Regions from separate parts of the Cellulomonas sp. P5_E12 genome, predicted to be linked through region 3. Evidence: predicted binding sites of a transcription regulator. Region 3 holds the regulator's gene; each other region holds the start of a gene.
The links. The regulator HrcA, encoded in region 3, represses chaperone genes, less so after heat shock. The targets are predictions, from matches to a motif close to TTNGCACTCGNNNNNNNCGAGTGCNAA.

Region 1: a site for HrcA is predicted at 2,652-2,678, ahead of groL (chaperonin GroEL). Genes of this name have one in related genera too.
Region 2: a site for HrcA is predicted at 2,607-2,633, ahead of ACXJKA_RS16660 (FmdB family zinc ribbon protein). Genes of this name have one in related genera too.

The regions. Positions count from the first base shown of each region.
Region 1 is NZ_JBFUMP010000012.1:61,381-66,522, reverse strand. Features, by position in the region: gene ACXJKA_RS11690 (LytR C-terminal domain-containing protein) at 63-680, shown strand; gene ACXJKA_RS11685 (cold-shock protein) at 797-1,000, shown strand; gene ACXJKA_RS11680 (glycoside hydrolase family 15) at 1,056-2,576, opposite strand; gene groL (chaperonin GroEL) at 2,830-4,455, shown strand; gene ACXJKA_RS11670 (pyridoxal phosphate-dependent aminotransferase) at 4,603-5,142, opposite strand, start outside.
Region 2 is NZ_JBFUMP010000023.1:2,172-7,313, forward strand. Features, by position in the region: gene ACXJKA_RS16655 (penicillin acylase family protein) at 1-2,516, opposite strand, end outside; gene ACXJKA_RS16660 (FmdB family zinc ribbon protein) at 2,674-2,988, shown strand; gene cpaB (Flp pilus assembly protein CpaB) at 3,157-3,837, shown strand; gene mscL (large conductance mechanosensitive channel protein MscL) at 3,886-4,467, shown strand; gene ACXJKA_RS16675 (dienelactone hydrolase family protein) at 4,716-5,142, opposite strand, start outside.
Region 3 is NZ_JBFUMP010000013.1:21,440-26,581, forward strand. Features, by position in the region: gene ACXJKA_RS12185 (hypothetical protein) at 1-695, shown strand, start outside; gene ACXJKA_RS12190 (DUF3097 domain-containing protein) at 741-1,598, opposite strand; gene hrcA (heat-inducible transcriptional repressor HrcA) at 1,748-2,770, shown strand; gene dnaJ (molecular chaperone DnaJ) at 2,853-3,980, shown strand; gene ACXJKA_RS12205 (16S rRNA (uracil(1498)-N(3))-methyltransferase) at 4,003-4,761, shown strand; gene ACXJKA_RS12210 (PhoH family protein) at 4,870-5,142, shown strand, end outside.

The DNA of each region.
Region 1 (5,142 bases), on a different contig from region 3:
ACGTCCCACGTCCGGCCACGGGTGGACCCGAGTTCATCGACCGAGCCGTTAGCCTGTCCGCCGTGAGCAAGGCGGAGTACTCCTACCCCGAGGACGAGTTCGACGTCCCCTCGAACCCTGACGTCCCCCGCGGGGTGCACCGCGCACCCCGGACGGCGTGGAGCAGGTGGTGGCCGTTCCTGCTCGTCCTGGTCGTCGCGCCGGTCCTCGCGTTCGCGGCCGTGAACTACGCGTCCCGCAACGGCGACCTCCCCTCGCTCCCGGGCACGTCCGACTCACCGTCGTCGGAGGCCGACGACGGCGCGGCGACGCCCGACGACACGGCGAGCGACGGCGCCACCGCGCCGACGGACACCGCGACCGAGGCGCCGCCGGCCGAGACCGACGCCGCCGTCGCGCCCGACCTGAGCGCGCCGGTCGTCGTCCTCAACGCCGCCAAGATCTCGGGCCTCGCGGGTGACCAGGCCGCCAAGCTGACGGCCGCCGGGTTCACGGCGGTGACGACGGGCAACTTCACCGGCACCGCCCCGGACGCCTCCGTCGTCTACTACGCGAGCGAGGACCAGAAGGCCACGGCCGAGCTGGTCGGCTCGACGGTCGGCGTCCCGACGGCGACGCTGTCGCCCACCGATGCCGGGACGGGCATCACCCTGGTGCTCGCGACCAACCCGGACGCCTGACCGCCCGACGCGTCGCCCCCGAGACGACCCTGGTCGCCCGCCGACTGCTCCCACTAGGCTCGCGCGCACCGGGCGCCGGCGGAGCGCCCGGAACCCGGACGTCGAGGAGTTACGGCATGGCCCAGGGCATCGTGAAGTGGTTCAACGCGGAGAAGGGGTACGGCTTCATCACCCCGGTCGGGGGAGGCCAGGACCTCTTCGTGCATTTCAGCGCGATCCAGTCGGACGGCTACCGCTCCCTCGAGGAGGGGCAGGACGTCGAGTTCGAGGTCGGTCAGGGCACCAAGGGGCCGCAGGCCGAGCAGGTCCGGGGACTCTGAGCCCGGTTGGTCCCGGACGGGCCGTGCACCGACAGGTGCACGGCCCGTCGGCGTGTCAGCCCGCTCGCCCGCCCGCGCCGGTACCGGCGGCGGCGCCGTCGAGCGCGTGCAGGGCCAGCAGCACGCAGGCGGCGCTCCAACCGAGGGGCGCGACCGCGGCGGGGGAGCCGTCCGCCAGCACCTTCTCGGGCAGCGACCCGGTCGGGGTGCGATGGCTGTCGAGGAACGTGAGCCAGCCGTCGGCCAGCGCGGCGTCCCCGTTCTCGGCGGCCACCCACGCGTAGAGCGAGGTCTGCGGCGTCCAGGAGACGCCGTCGTCGCGCCACCCCGCGCCCGGGGCCAGCCCGTTCGCGGGCCGCACCATCGCCACGGCCGACTCCCGCCACGCGTCCTCGACGTCGGGGACGGCCGTCGTGAGGAACGGTGGCAGCAGGAACGCCGTGGCGGCGTCCGCGTGCCCGCCGGCCGCGTAGCGCGCGAAGCCTGTCGGCCCGAAGGCGCGGATCACCGCGACCTTGGTCCGGATCGAGGCGTCGAACGCGGTCGCGGCGAGCGCGTGGTCGTCGGTGAGCGCCAGGAGGTGTGAGGCCTGCTGCAGGCCCGCGACCAGCGGGGCGACCGTGCCCAGCGTGAGCGCGTCCTCGGGGACCTCCCAGTAGTCGGGCGACGCCGGGGGCAGGCCCCCGCGGCCGACGAGGTCGAGCACGTGGTGGGTGGACCGGGCGACGAGCGGGTGGAGCTGGTCGAGCGCGGCTGCCCGCTCGGTGGGGTCGGTGATCTCGTCGACGACGAGCCCCGCCGCCCACAGCGCCCAGCCCGTGCCGTCCGTCTGCACCCCGCGGTCGTCGGGCGGGCCCGAGCCGTCGGGCAGGTAGCGCGCCTGGAACGAGCCGTCCGGCGACTGCACGCGGTCGAGGAAGCCGAGGATCTCCAGAGCGTCGGCGACGTGACCGGTGCGCGCGAGGGCGACGGCGACGAACGACGCGTCGCGCGGCCAGACGTACCGCCACTTGTCCGACCAGCCCGCCACGGCCGCACCGCCCGGGAGCGTCAGGGCGTGCAGGTCGAGCAGGGCTCCGCGGGCCATGTCGTCGTAGGGGCCGCCCGATCCTGGGACGGTTCCCGACGCCAGCCACGCGCGCTGGCGCTCGGCCACGGTCGCCGCCGCCGGAGCCGTCGCGCCGTGCCCGGTGCCCACCTGCCCGCCCATGAGGCGTGTGAGCGTGGTCGCCGCGGGATCGACCACGCGGGTGCCCGCAAAGAACGTCACGTCGGTGCCGGCGGCCAGGGGCGCCCGCAGACCGCCGGGGAGAGTGGTCACGCCCTGGAGGTAGAGGGGGATGGTGGCGTACCCGGCGGGCTTCGCGGCGACGGCGCGGGGGACGGTCGCGGTGTCCGTCGCCCGGGCGCCGGTGGGTGCGGTCGCGACGAGCGAGGTCGTGGTGGCCGCGAGCACGGCGACCGCCACCGCGGCACTGCCGCGTCGGCGGCGTGCGCGGTGCGCCCGGGGGATGCGCGGGGCCGACGCCGGGGCGCCGGTGACCGCTGCATCGACGTCGTCGTCGTGACGTTGCACACGCGCACGATAGTCCGAGGCCGCCCGGGCGACGGCCGGACGGCCCTGCGACGACCTCGCCAGGAGTGAACGCTGCTTGCACTCTCGGGGGTCGAGTGCTAACCATTGCACTTAGCACTCTCCGGTGGAGAGTGACAGAATCACCCCGGCCGTCCGGTGAGGGCCGTCGCACGCGGGACAAGACCGCGGGTGGCGTGCCCGTCCGTCGCGGGCACCCTCGGCCGACCCGAACCCAGTGAAGGATCACAGCCCCATGGCCAAGATCATTGCCTTCAACGAGGAGGCCCGCCGCGGCATCGAGCGGGGACTCAACATCCTCGCCGACACCGTCAAGGTCACCCTCGGCCCGAAGGGCCGCAACGTCGTCCTGGACAAGAAGTGGGGTGCCCCCACGATCACCAACGACGGCGTCTCCATCGCCAAGGAGATCGACCTCGAGGACCCCTTCGAGAAGATCGGTGCGGAGCTCGTCAAGGAGGTCGCCAAGAAGACGGACGACGTCGCTGGCGACGGCACCACCACCGCCACCGTGCTCGCCCAGGCGCTCGTGCGCGAGGGCCTGCGCAACGTCGCGGCCGGCGCCAACCCGATCGCGCTGAAGAAGGGCATCGAGAAGGCCGTCGAGGCCGTCACCGCTGCCCTGCTCGCGCAGGCGAAGGACGTCGAGACCAAGGAGGAGATCGCCGCCACGGCCGCCATCTCCGCCGGCGACCAGGCGATCGGCGACCTCATCGCCGAGGCGCTCGACAAGGTCGGCAAGGAAGGCGTCATCACGGTCGAGGAGTCCAGCGCGCTGGGCCTCGAGCTCGAGCTCACCGAGGGCATGCGCTTCGACAAGGGCTTCCTGTCGGCGTACTTCGTGACCGACCCCGAGCGTCAGGAGGCCGTCCTCGAGGACGCGTACGTCCTGCTCGTCGAGTCCAAGATCTCGAACGTCAAGGACCTGCTGCCCCTCCTGGAGAAGGTCATCCAGGCCGGCAAGCCGCTGTTCATCGTCGCCGAGGACGTCGAGGGCGAGGCCCTGGCCACGCTCGTCGTCAACAAGATCCGTGGCCTGTTCAAGTCGGTCGCCGTCAAGGCCCCCGGCTTCGGCGACCGCCGCAAGGCGATGCTGCAGGACATGGCCATCCTCACCGGTGGCCAGGTCGTCTCCGAGACCGTCGGTCTCAAGCTCGACACGGTGGGCCTCGAGGTCCTCGGCACGGCGCGCAAGATCGTCGTCACCAAGGACGAGACCACGATCGTCGAGGGCTCCGGCGACGCCGCCCAGATCCAGGGCCGCGTCACGCAGATCCGCGCCGAGATCGAGAACTCGGACTCGGACTACGACCGCGAGAAGCTCCAGGAGCGCCTCGCCAAGCTCGCCGGCGGCGTCGCCGTCATCAAGGCGGGCGCGGCCACCGAGGTCGAGCTCAAGGAGCGCAAGCACCGCATCGAGGACGCCGTGCGCAACGCCAAGGCGGCCGTCGAGGAGGGCATCGTCGCCGGTGGTGGCGTGGCGCTCATCCAGGCCGGCAAGACGGCGTTCGAGGGCCTCAAGCTCGAGGGCGACGAGGCGACCGGTGCGGCGATCGTGAAGCTCGCGATCGAGGCCCCCCTCAAGCAGATCGCGATCAACGCCGGTCTCGAGGGTGGCGTCGTGGCCGAGAAGGTGCGCAACCTCCCCGTGGGTCACGGCCTCAACGCCGCGACCAACACGTACGAGGACCTGCTCGCCGCGGGCGTCAACGACCCGGTGAAGGTCACGCGCTCCGCTCTGCAGAACGCGGCGTCCATCGCCGCGCTCTTCCTCACCACCGAGGCCGTCGTGGCCGACAAGCCGGAGCGCAACCCCGCGCCGGCCGGTGGCGGCGGCGAGGACTTCGGCGGCGGGTTCTGATCCGCTGACGCGAGTCGCGCGGCCTGACGGTCGCACCAGCTAGAGCACGAAGGGCCGGTCACCTGCGGGTGGCCGGCCCTTCGCGCGTCCCCGAACGCGCCGAGCGCCCCCAGGACTCCGAGCGGCTGCAGGCGAGGAACCGCGAGGCTACTGGCGGTAGCTCGACAGGAAGTTGCCCATGCGTTCGATCGCCTCCGCCAGGACACGCGCCTCAGGGAGCGTGACGATGCGCAGGTGGTCCGGGGTCGGCCAGTTGAAGCCCGTGCCCTGCACCAGCAGGATGTGCTCGCTCACCAGCAGGTCGTAGACGAGGCGGGCGTCGTCGCGGATCTCGTGCACGTCCGGGTCGAGCCGCGGGAACAGGTAGAGGGCGCCGTCGGGTCGCACGCAGTCGACGCCGGGGATCGACGTCAGGCCGCGGTACGCGACGTCGCGCTGCTCGTGCAGCCGGCCGCCGGGGGCGATGAGGGCGTCGATGCTCTGGATGCCGCCGAGGGCCGCCTGGACAGCGTGCTGCGCGGGGACGTTGGGGCACAGGCGGGTCGAGGCCAGCAGGGTGATGCCCTCGAGGAAGCCCGTGGCGTGCTGGCGGGGGCCGGTGACGACGAGCCAGCCGGACCGGTAGCCGGCCACGCGGTAGGTCTTGGACAGGCCGTTGAACGTCAGGCACAGCAGGTCCGGCGCGAC
Region 2 (5,142 bases), on a different contig from region 3:
GCCTGCGTGAACGGCCACGGGAACGTCTCACCACGCGACCACGGACCGAACTGGTCCGCGTAGTGGACGCTCGCCGGGTGCCCGGAGGTGCCCGTCAGGGTCACCCACGTCGACGCGTCGAGGTCGCCGAGATCCACGACCATGCGCATGGACGGCGCGGCGGTGACCGTGAACGAGCCCGAGCTGGCGTCCCAGGCGGTCGCGTCCACGATCGAAGACCCCCCGCCGACACCGATCGGGTCGGGGTTGACCAGGTTGCGCACGACGGCCGGGATCGACGAGCCACCCAGCACGGGGTGCTCCGGCGCGGCCGTGTGCACCTGTCCCCATCGCCAGTCCGTCGGCTCGCGGCCCTGCTGCGCGGTGAGCTGCCGGCGCGCCGCGACCATCGCGCGGGTGAGCACCTCGTCGCGACCTTCGACGACGCCCGGGGTCGACTTGTCGTCCCACCACGGCGACGCGGGCTCGTCGATGAGCGTGCGGACCACCTCGAGCCAGCGCGAGTCGCCGTCCGGCCCGAACCCGTCCGGCAGGTCGTCGGCGAACGCGGACCGGAGCACGTCGACCCAGACCGCCGCGAAGTAGGCCGCCGCGGCGGAGTCGGAGGACTGAACCCGGTCCCACGTGCGCAGCAGCTCCTGGCCGTCGTCATAGAACGAGTCGCCGATGTGCAGCGTCAGCAGCACGGGCACGAGGACGTCGGCGTACGCGCTGTGCTGGTCGAACTGGATCCGGCTCATGTCCGCGGCGTCGACCTTGCCGTCCGCCGTGGCGGTGGTCAGCAGGTCGCGGATGCGCTGCGCCCGGTAGCCGTAGTCCCAGTCGTTCGTGAGGAACGGCCCCGTCCCGGCCGGGGTCACGGCCTGGTTCGCCGCCACGATCATCCCGCCGGCCGGGTCGAGCGCGCGCGGCATGTCGGCGGGGTCGACGAACCCCTTCCACTCGTAGCGGCTGTCCCAGCCGGGCCGCGGCCAGGTGCCGTTCGACGGGACCGGGCCGGAGACGTCCGCGCGGACGGGGATGCGGCCCGGCGCCTGGTAGCCGATGTGGCCGTCCGTCGTCGCGAAGACGATGTTCTGCGACGGCACGTCGAACGACGCCGCCGCGTCCCGGACGTCGTCGGCGTCCGACGCGACGTTCATCGCGAGCACGGCGTCCATGGTCCGGCCCGGCTGGAGAGCGGTCCAGGCCAGCGCGACCTCGAACCGGCGCCCGGGGGCGTCGTCGGGGACCGGCCCGCCGGCGACCCCCACCAGGTCCAGCACGTCGGACACGATCGGCCCGTGCACGGACTCGCGGACCTTCAGCCGCACGTCCGGCCCACCGTTGACCCGGATCGTCTCGGTGCGCTCGGTGATCGGCACGTTCGCGCCGTCGAGCCGCGTCGTGCTCTCGTCGACGCGCTCGAGGAAGAAGTCCGTCACGTCGGCGCCCAGGTTGGTCAGGCCCCAGGCCAGCTTCGCGTTGTGCCCGATGACGACGCCCGGCATGCCCGCGAACGCGAAGCCCGAGACGTCGAACGGGCACGCGGCGGTGACGTCGGCGCAGCGCAGGCCGACCTGCTCCCAGATGCCCGGCGCCGAGATCCCCAGGTGCGGGTCGTTGGCCAGCAGCGGCTCGCCCGACTGGGTCAGGTCGCCCGAGACCGCCCACGAGTTGGAGCCCACGCCGTGGCCGTCGCCCAGCAGGTGCGGCACGGCCGCGAGGGCCGCGTTCGCCGACGCCAGCGCGGCCTGGAGGTCCCCGTCGTGCAGGTCCAGCGGCACGGCCGCGGACGTCTGCGTGATCGCGGTCGTCGCCAGGTCGCCGGCCGTGAGGATGGGCTGGTTGACGTCCTGCGGGTAGGCCGGGAACAGCTGGTCGACGCGGGCGACGTCGCCCACGGACGAGAAGGACGCCGCGCGCGCGAGCTCGTCGTCGTAGTTGCCGCGCAAGTCCCACGCCATCGCCTTGAGCCACGCCAGCGAGTCGACCGGGTCCCACGGGTCCGGCTGCCCGACGGTCACCTGCCGCCCGAGCACGCTGTACTCCACCGCGATCGCGCCCGGGTCCTTGCCGGCGAGGTAGGCGTTCACCCCGTCCGCGTAGGCCTGCAGGGCGGCCTGCGTGGAGGGCTGCAGCAGGTCCCACTCCTGCTCGGCCACGCGGCGCCACCCGAACGTCCGGATCACCTTGTCCGCCTCGAGCGCGTCGGCGTTCTCGCCCACCAGCTCCGAGAGCCTGCCGGCCGTCACGTGCCGGCGGTAGTCCATCTCGAAGAAGCGGTCCTGCGCGGCGACGTAGCCCTGGGCGCGGAACAGGTCGTCGCTGGTGGTCGCCGTGATCGTCGGGACACCCCGCGCGTCCCGCGTCACCGTCACCTCGGCGTCCAGCCCGGGCAGCTGCTGCTCGCCCGAGACCTCCGGGAGCGGGCGGCGCACGACGACGAACGCGATGACCACCGTCGCCACGAGCGCGACGACGACCACCGCGGCGACGATGAGCAGGCTGATACGGACGAGGTGAGCGCGAGACACGCTTCGGAGGGTACTTCGCCCTCCGGACTGCGGCCCTCGCGGCGTCCCGCACCTGCGGGCGGAATGTCCCGCGCGCAGGAGCGGTTAAGATTGGCACTCGGACGATGCGAGTGCTAGACCCCGTACCTCTGCTCGATCAGCTGCCAGGAGATCATCAGTGCCCACCTACGCCTACGCCTGCACGGCGTGCGGTCACGCCTTCGAGATCGTGCAGTCGTTCAGCGACGACTCGCTGAGCGTCTGCCCCGAGTGCGAAGGACGGCTGCGCAAGGTCTTCTCCTCCGTCGGGGTCGTCTTCAAGGGCTCTGGCTTCTACCGCAACGACGCCCGCGCCGGTGCGAAGTCGTCGTCGTCGCTGCCCGCGGCCACCACCCCCGCCGCGACCCCGGCTCCGTCGGCGCCCGCGGCCGCGCCGGCCGCGTCGTCGTCCACCGGCGGCGGCACCGCCGCCAAGCCGGCCGCGTCCGCCTGACACGCACTGAGCCCTCGGCGCCCCTCACCCCGCGGTGAGGGGCGCCGCTCTCGTTCGGGGGCATGACGCCCGCGGCGAGCCGCCCCCAGCACGCCCCGCCGCACGCCCGTCCACAGGCTGCCGTGGACGCGGGTCCGCGGTCCGCGATGCGACCTAGCGTCGGCGGCCATGCACCCTCGTTCGCCGGCCGGTCGGCCCCCGCCCCTCCCGCACCGCCGGCGCCCGCTCGCCCTCACCATGCGCATCGTCCTGTGGCGCACGCGGTTCCTCGTTGCCGCTGTCTTCCTCGGCATAGCCGCGGCCTGCGTCGTCGAGGCAGTCCGACCCGCTGACCCGCCGACGTCCGCGGTCGTCGTCGCCGCGCGCCCGATCGACGCCGGAACCGCGCTGACCAGCGCGGACGTCCGGATCGCGCGGATGCCGGAGGCCCTGGCACCCGACGGTGCGCTCACCAACCCGGACGCCGTGCTCGGCGCGTCGGCCGCCGTCCTGATCGCCGCCGGAGCGCCCGTGCTGCCCGGCTTCCTCGCCGACGACGAGGTCCGCGGCCCGCCCGGCACGGTCGTCGCGACGGTGCGGTTCGCCGACCCGGCGGTCGCGGGGCTGCTCTCCCCGGGCGTGCGCGTCGACGTGCTCGCGGCGACCGCCGAGGGTGGTCCGGGCGCCGTCGTGGCGACCCGGGCGCTCGTCCTGCCCGTCGCCCGACAGCCCTCGTCCGAGGGCGCCCTCGGGCTGGGCACGTCGGGCGACACCTCGGTTCCGGTGCTCCTCGCCGTCGCGCCCGCCGAGGCGCCCGCTCTCGCCGGCGCCGCGGCGTCCGCCTTGTTGTCCGCGGTGGTCGTGCCATGATCGACCGACCTCCAGGGCTCCGCCCGACCACCCACCTCGAGGGGCGACGTGACCGACAAGCTCAACGCCGGAGTACGCGGGGCAAGCCGTGGTCTGCACGGAACCGCCAAGGTCTTCCAAGGGTTCAAGGACTTCATCTCGCGCGGGAACGCGATCGAGCTGGCCGTCGGCGTGGTCATCGGCGCCGCGTTCGGCGCCGTCATCAAGTCGATCCAGGACGCCTTCATCAACCCGCTCATCGGCTGGATCTTCGGCGCACCCGACCTGACCCAGCTGTGGGACATCGGCCCGTACACGTGGGGAGACAACCCGGACGCGACGCCGATCAGCGTCGGCACCATCCTGAACGCGGTGCTCGCGTTCGTCCTGACTGCCGCCGCGGTCTACTTCCTTATCGTGGTGCCGCTGAACGCCCTCGCGTCGCGGCGCAAGCGCGGCGAGGAGGCGGAACCGGCAGCCCCGGCCGAGGACGTCCTGCTGCTGCAGGAGATCCGCGACCTGCTCGCCGCCCGCCTCACGCCGGCAGTCGTCAACGACGCCGGCACAGGCGCACCGGACGTCCCGAACCCGCGTACGGACCCGCCCCCCTCGATCCCGCCGGGGCCCGGCGCGCCACGACCACCCGCCTGAGCAGGGCCGCACGACGGCCGCCGCGGCGACGCGCGGCAGCCCGTGCTGTTCGGCGACGCGGTGCAAGAGAGCTCGCTCATCCTGGCCCAGACCGTGCTGGCGCTCGACCAGACGCGCGCGGCGAGCACCTTCGTCGTCGGTCTTGCCGGCCGCAATCCTGTGAGCACAACATCAGACCCGTTCTGGGCATCCAGAGCGGGCCTGATGTTGTTCTCGCGGCTTGTCGTGCACGCAGCCGCGCCGGTTCGCTACTTGATCGCTGCCAGGAAGGCGAGGGTGCGCTCCGTCAGGAGGTCGGTGGCCTCGGCGTCGTACGACGGCAGGCTGCTATCCGCGAAGAGGTGCTCGTCGCCCGGGTAGAGAAACAGCTCCGCGTCCGTGGCCTCCTTGACCAGCGCGCGCGCCGCGTCGATGTCGCCCTCGCCAACGAAGAACGGGTCGTTGTCCATGCCGTGGATCTGCACCGGGACGCCCGCCGGCCAGGGGGTGTCGAACTCGGAGGTGGGCACGCACGAGTGGAAGAACAGTGCGCCCTTGGCACCCGGACGCGTCTGCGCCAGCATCTGGGCGGGCAGCACGCCGAGCGAGAACCCGGCGTAGACGACCCCATCCGGCAGGGAGTCGACCGTGTGCCGGCCGCGCTCCATCACGGTGCCGAACCCGACCTCGTCGGCG
Region 3 (5,142 bases):
GCCCCCCGGTCCAGGCGTCGCCCATCGGCGAGTCCTTCTCCTACGGGTGGCGGAAGTTCACGAGCCACGGCGGCCTGTTCATCGGGGCGGCGCTCGTGTGGTTCGTCGTCGCGGCCGTCGTGTTCACGGTCGTGGCGCTGATCTTCGGCGGCTTCGCCTCGCTGTTCGACCCGAACGGCCGCGGGATGGGCAGCGGCATGGGCATCGGACTGTCGTTCGGGCTGATCGTGTTCTACGCCGCGGTCGCGCTCATCGGCTACCTCATCCAGGCCGCGTTCATCCGGGCTGCGCTGACCGTGACCGAGGGCCGCGAGCTGTCCTTCGGCGACTTCTTCAAGTTCGTCGACGCCGGACCGATCGTCCTCACCGCGCTGCTGCTCACAGCGATCGGCGTGGTGCTCAACCTCATCCCGTTCTTCGGCGGGCTGGTGTCTCTCGTCGTGAACTTCCTGCTGCTGTTCACGTTCTGGTTCGTGATCGACAAGCACCTGACGCCCGTCGACGCGATCAAGGCGAGCTACCAGCTCATCACCGCGAACCTGTCGACGACGATCCTGTTCTACCTGCTCAGCCTGGTGATCCTGTTCGCCGGCGCGATCTTGTGCGGCATCGGGCTGCTCGTGGCGGTGCCCGTGGTGCTCGTCGCGACGGCGTTCCTGTTCAAGCGGTTGCTGGGCGACCCGATCGCCGCCTGACCCGACAGACGGTGCCCGGCCACCCGCGAGAGTGGCCGGGCACGGTCACGCCGTGACGAAGTCGATGAGCTCCTCCACGCGACCCAGGAGGCTCGGCTCGAGGTCGGCGTAGCTGCCCACGGAGCGCAGGATGCGCTGCCAGGCGCGGGCGACGTCGGCCTGCTCGTCGGCGGGCCAGCCCAGCTCCCGCAGGATGCCGTGCTTCCACTCCGTGCCGCGCTCGATGACCGGCCACGCGGACAGCCCCAAGCGCTCGGGGCGGACGGCCTGCCACACGTCGACGTAGGGGTGGCCGAGGACGAGCACGGAGCCGGCGGGCGTCCCCCGGACCGCCTCGGCCGCGATCCGGCTCTCCTTCGACCCGGCGACGAGGTGGTCGACGAGGACGCCGACGCGGCGGCCCGGTCCCGGGGAGAAGTCGCGGAGGGCGTCCGCGAGGTTGTCGACGCCGTCGAGGAGCTCGACCACGACACCCTCCAGCCGCAGGTCGTCACCCCAGACCTTCTCCACCAGCTCCGCGTCGTGCTTGCCCTCGACCCAGATCCGGCTGCCGCGGGCGACGCGGGCGCGGGCGTCGTGCACCGCGACCGAGCCCGACGCGGTGCGGGTGGGGCGCACGGGCGCGGCAGCGCGGACCGGGGCCGTCAGCGCCACCGGCTCGCCGTCGAGCCAGAAGCCCCGGCCCAGCGGGAAGGTGCGGGTGCGGCCGCGCCGGTCCTCGAGCACGACCACGTGCTGGCCGCCCGACTTCTCGACCCGGACGACGGCGCCGACCCATCCCGTGGTGACCTCCTCGACGACCAGGCCGGTCTCGGCGGGCTGCGGGCGGCTGGTGCGGGCGGGCCGGTGGTGCGTCGAGGCGGAGCCCCCGAGCACGTCCGAGCCGTAGCGGTCGTCGTTCACCCGGGCAGCCTAGGTGCGGGCGCGAGCGGTGCGGTCGAGGCGCGCAGCGGCCGCCCCGTGGGTGTCGGCTCCGCGGCGTAGCATTGGCACTCCCGTGCGCGGAGTGCTACCCGCTGGGACCATGGCGGCGCGACGACGAAGGAGGCGACATGAGCGAGGACCGACGGCTGGACGTGCTGCGGGCGATCGTCGAGGACTACGTCGCCACCAAGGAGCCCGTGGGCTCGCGCGCGCTGGTGGAGCGGCACTCGCTCGGCGTCTCGCCGGCCACGATCCGCAATGACATGGCCGCGCTCGAGGAGGGCGGCTACATCGCCCAGCCGCACACGTCGGCGGGTCGTGTGCCGACGGACAAGGGGTACCGGCTCTTCGTCGACCGCCTCTCCACCGTCAAGCCGCTGTCGAGCCCCGAGCGGCGTGCCATCGGCGCGTTCCTCGAGAGCGCGCAGGACCTGGACGACGTCGTGGACCGGGCGGTGCGCCTGATCGCGCAGCTGACGCAGCAGGTCGCGGTCGTGCAGTACCCGTCGCTGCGGCGCTCGGCGCTGCGGCACGTCGAGCTCGTGCCCGTCGGGGCGCGCCACCTGCTGGTCGTGCTCATCACGGACACCGGGCGGGTCGAGCAGCGCACGTTGGAGCTCGCGTCCGACCTCGACGAGTCCGTGGTCGCGCGCCTGCGGTCCCGCCTGAACGTCAGCGCGGCCGGCCGGCGCCTGTCCGAGCTCCCGGTGGCGCTCGGCGAGCTCACGGACGCGTTCGCGCCCGCCGACCAGGCGCTCGTCGAGGCCGTCATCGCGGTGGTCGAGGAGACCCTGGCGCAGGAGAGCGAGGAGCGCGTCGTGCTCGCCGGCACCGCGAACCTCGCCCGCGTCGGCGGGACCGACGTCCGGTCGATCGGCCCGGTCCTGGAGGCGCTGGAGGAGCAGGTCGTGCTCCTGCGGCTGCTCTCCGAGATGGCCGAGGACTCGGCGACGGTGTCCGTGCGCATCGGCCGGGAGAACCAGCACGACGGGCTGTTCGAGACGAGCTTCGTGACCACCGGGTACGGCGACGAGGGTGGCGGCTCGGTGGCGCGGGTCGGCTCGATCGGCCCGCTGCGGATGGACTACCCCGGCACCATGTCGGCGGTCCGCGCCGTGGCGCGCTACCTGACCCGCATCCTCGCGCAATGACCGGCACCGTGACCCGCCCGAAGACCCGCCCGATGACCTGCACGCACCTGTCCACGACAGCTGGAAGTGAGCACCCCCTCTCGTGACCGACTACTACGAGGTCCTCGGCGTCCCGCGTGACGCCAGCCCCGAGCAGATCAAGAAGGCGTACCGCAAGCTCGCGCGCGAGCACCACCCCGACGTCGCGGGCGCGGACGCCGGCTCCGAGGACACGTTCAAGGACGTGTCGCGCGCGTACGACGTCCTCGGCAACCCGGAGAAGCGCCGCGCGTACGACCTCGGCGGCGACCCGTCCTCGCCCGGCGGCGGCATGGGCGGCGGGTTCGGCTTCCAGGACATCTTCGAGACGTTCTTCGGCGCCGCGACCGGCGCCGCGGCGCAGCGGGGACCGATCCCGCGCGCCCGGCGCGGGCAGGACGCGCTCGTGCGGCTCGACCTGGACCTCGCGGACGTCACGTTCGGCGTCCACAAGGACGTGCCGGTGGACACCGCGGTCGTCTGCCCGACGTGCAGCGGCTCGTGCTGTCGGCCCGGCACGTCGCCGCGCACCTGCGAGGTGTGCGGCGGTCGGGGCTCGGTCCAGCGTGTCGCGCGGTCCTTCCTCGGGCAGGTCATGACGACGCAGCCGTGCGCCGCGTGCCACGGCTTCGGCACCGTCATCCCCGAGCCGTGCACCGAGTGCTCGGGCGAGGGCCGCGTCCGGTCGCGCCGCACGCTCAGCGTGGACGTGCCCGCGGGCGTCGACACCGGTACGCGGATCAAGCTGACCGGCCAGGGTGAGGTCGGGCCCGCCGGCGGTCCCGCCGGTGACGTCTACCTCGAGGTGCGCGAGCGCAAGAACGACACGTTCGTGCGGCGCGGCGACGACCTGCACGCGACGCTCGAGGTCCCGATGACCGCGGCGGCCCTGGGCACGGTTCTCACGCTCGACACCCTGGACGGCGCGCGCGAGGTCGACCTGCGACCGGGCACGCAGCCCGCCCAGGTCGTCACGATCAAGGGCCTCGGCGTCGGACACCTCCACGCGGCCGGGCGCGGCGACCTGCACGTCCACGTCGAGGTGCAGGTGCCGACCGCGATGGACGACGAGCAGGCCGAGCTGCTGCGCCGGCTGGCGGCCCTGCGGGGCGAGGAGCGTCCGGAGGCACGGCTCGCCGCGTCGAACACCGGCGTCTTCGCCAAGCTGCGCGACAAGCTCTCGGGCCGCTGAGCATGACGGCGCCAACCGCGTCATGAGCGCGCCCGTCTTCCTGGCCGAGCCCGGATCGCTCGACGCCGTCGCCGACGGCGGCACGTACCTGCTGGGTGGCGCCGAGGGGCGCCACGCCGGGGTCGTGCAGCGCCGGGTCGCCGGTGAGCGGGTGGACGTCGTCGACGGCGCGGGCGTGCGCCTCGTCGGGATCGTCGGCTCCGTCACGCCCGACGGTGTGCTCGTGCAGGTCCAGCAGCGCGTGGTCGAGCCGGCGGCCGACGTCGCCCTCGTGCTCGTGCAGGCGCTGGCCAAGGGCGACCGCGACGAGATGGCGATCGAGGCGGCCACCGAGGTGGGCGTCGACGCGGTGGTGCCGTGGCAGGCCGAGCGCTCGATCGTCGTCTGGCGCGGCGACCGGGCCGCGAAGAGCCGGGCGCGCTGGCTGGGGACCGTGCGAGCGGCGGCGAAGCAGTCGCGGCGCGCCCGCGTACCCGACGTCGAGCTCGCGCTCGACGGCCGCGGCCTGGCCGAGCGGGTCCGCACGGTCGTCGCGGGGGGCGGGGTCGCGCTGGTGCTGCACGAGGACGCGACGGACGCCATCGCGTCGACGGCCCTGCCGGACGCCGGCGAGTGCCTCGTCGTGGTCGGCCCGGAGGGCGGGATCGGGGACAGCGAGCTCGGACGCCTCGTGGAGGCAGGGGCGCGGGCGGTCCGGCTCGGACCGCACGTGCTGCGGACGTCGACCGCGGGCCCGGTCGCCCTCGCTCTGCTGGCCGAGCGGCTGGGGCGCTGGGCCTGACCGCTCCGTCGGTGGCGCCTCGTAGACTGTCGACGTCTGCCTGGGACACCCGTGCCTGACCGGCACACCCACCACTCACCTAAGGAGCGCACGGCGCACGCCGAGCACATGGCCGAGTCCACATCCGCAGCGCGGTCCTCCGGGGCACCGGCGCGCGTCGAGCACCGCATCAGCGTGCCGTCCGACGTCTCGATGGTCGAGCTGCTCGGCCTGCGGGACGAGGTGCTCCGCACCATCGAGTCCGGGTTCACCGGCGTCGACATCCACGTCCGCGGCAACGAGGTGACCCTCGCCGGCCCGGTCGGCGACGTGGCCCTCGTGTCGCGGCTGATCGACGAGCTGGTCGAGATGGCGGCGGGAGGCACACCGCTGACCCCCGAC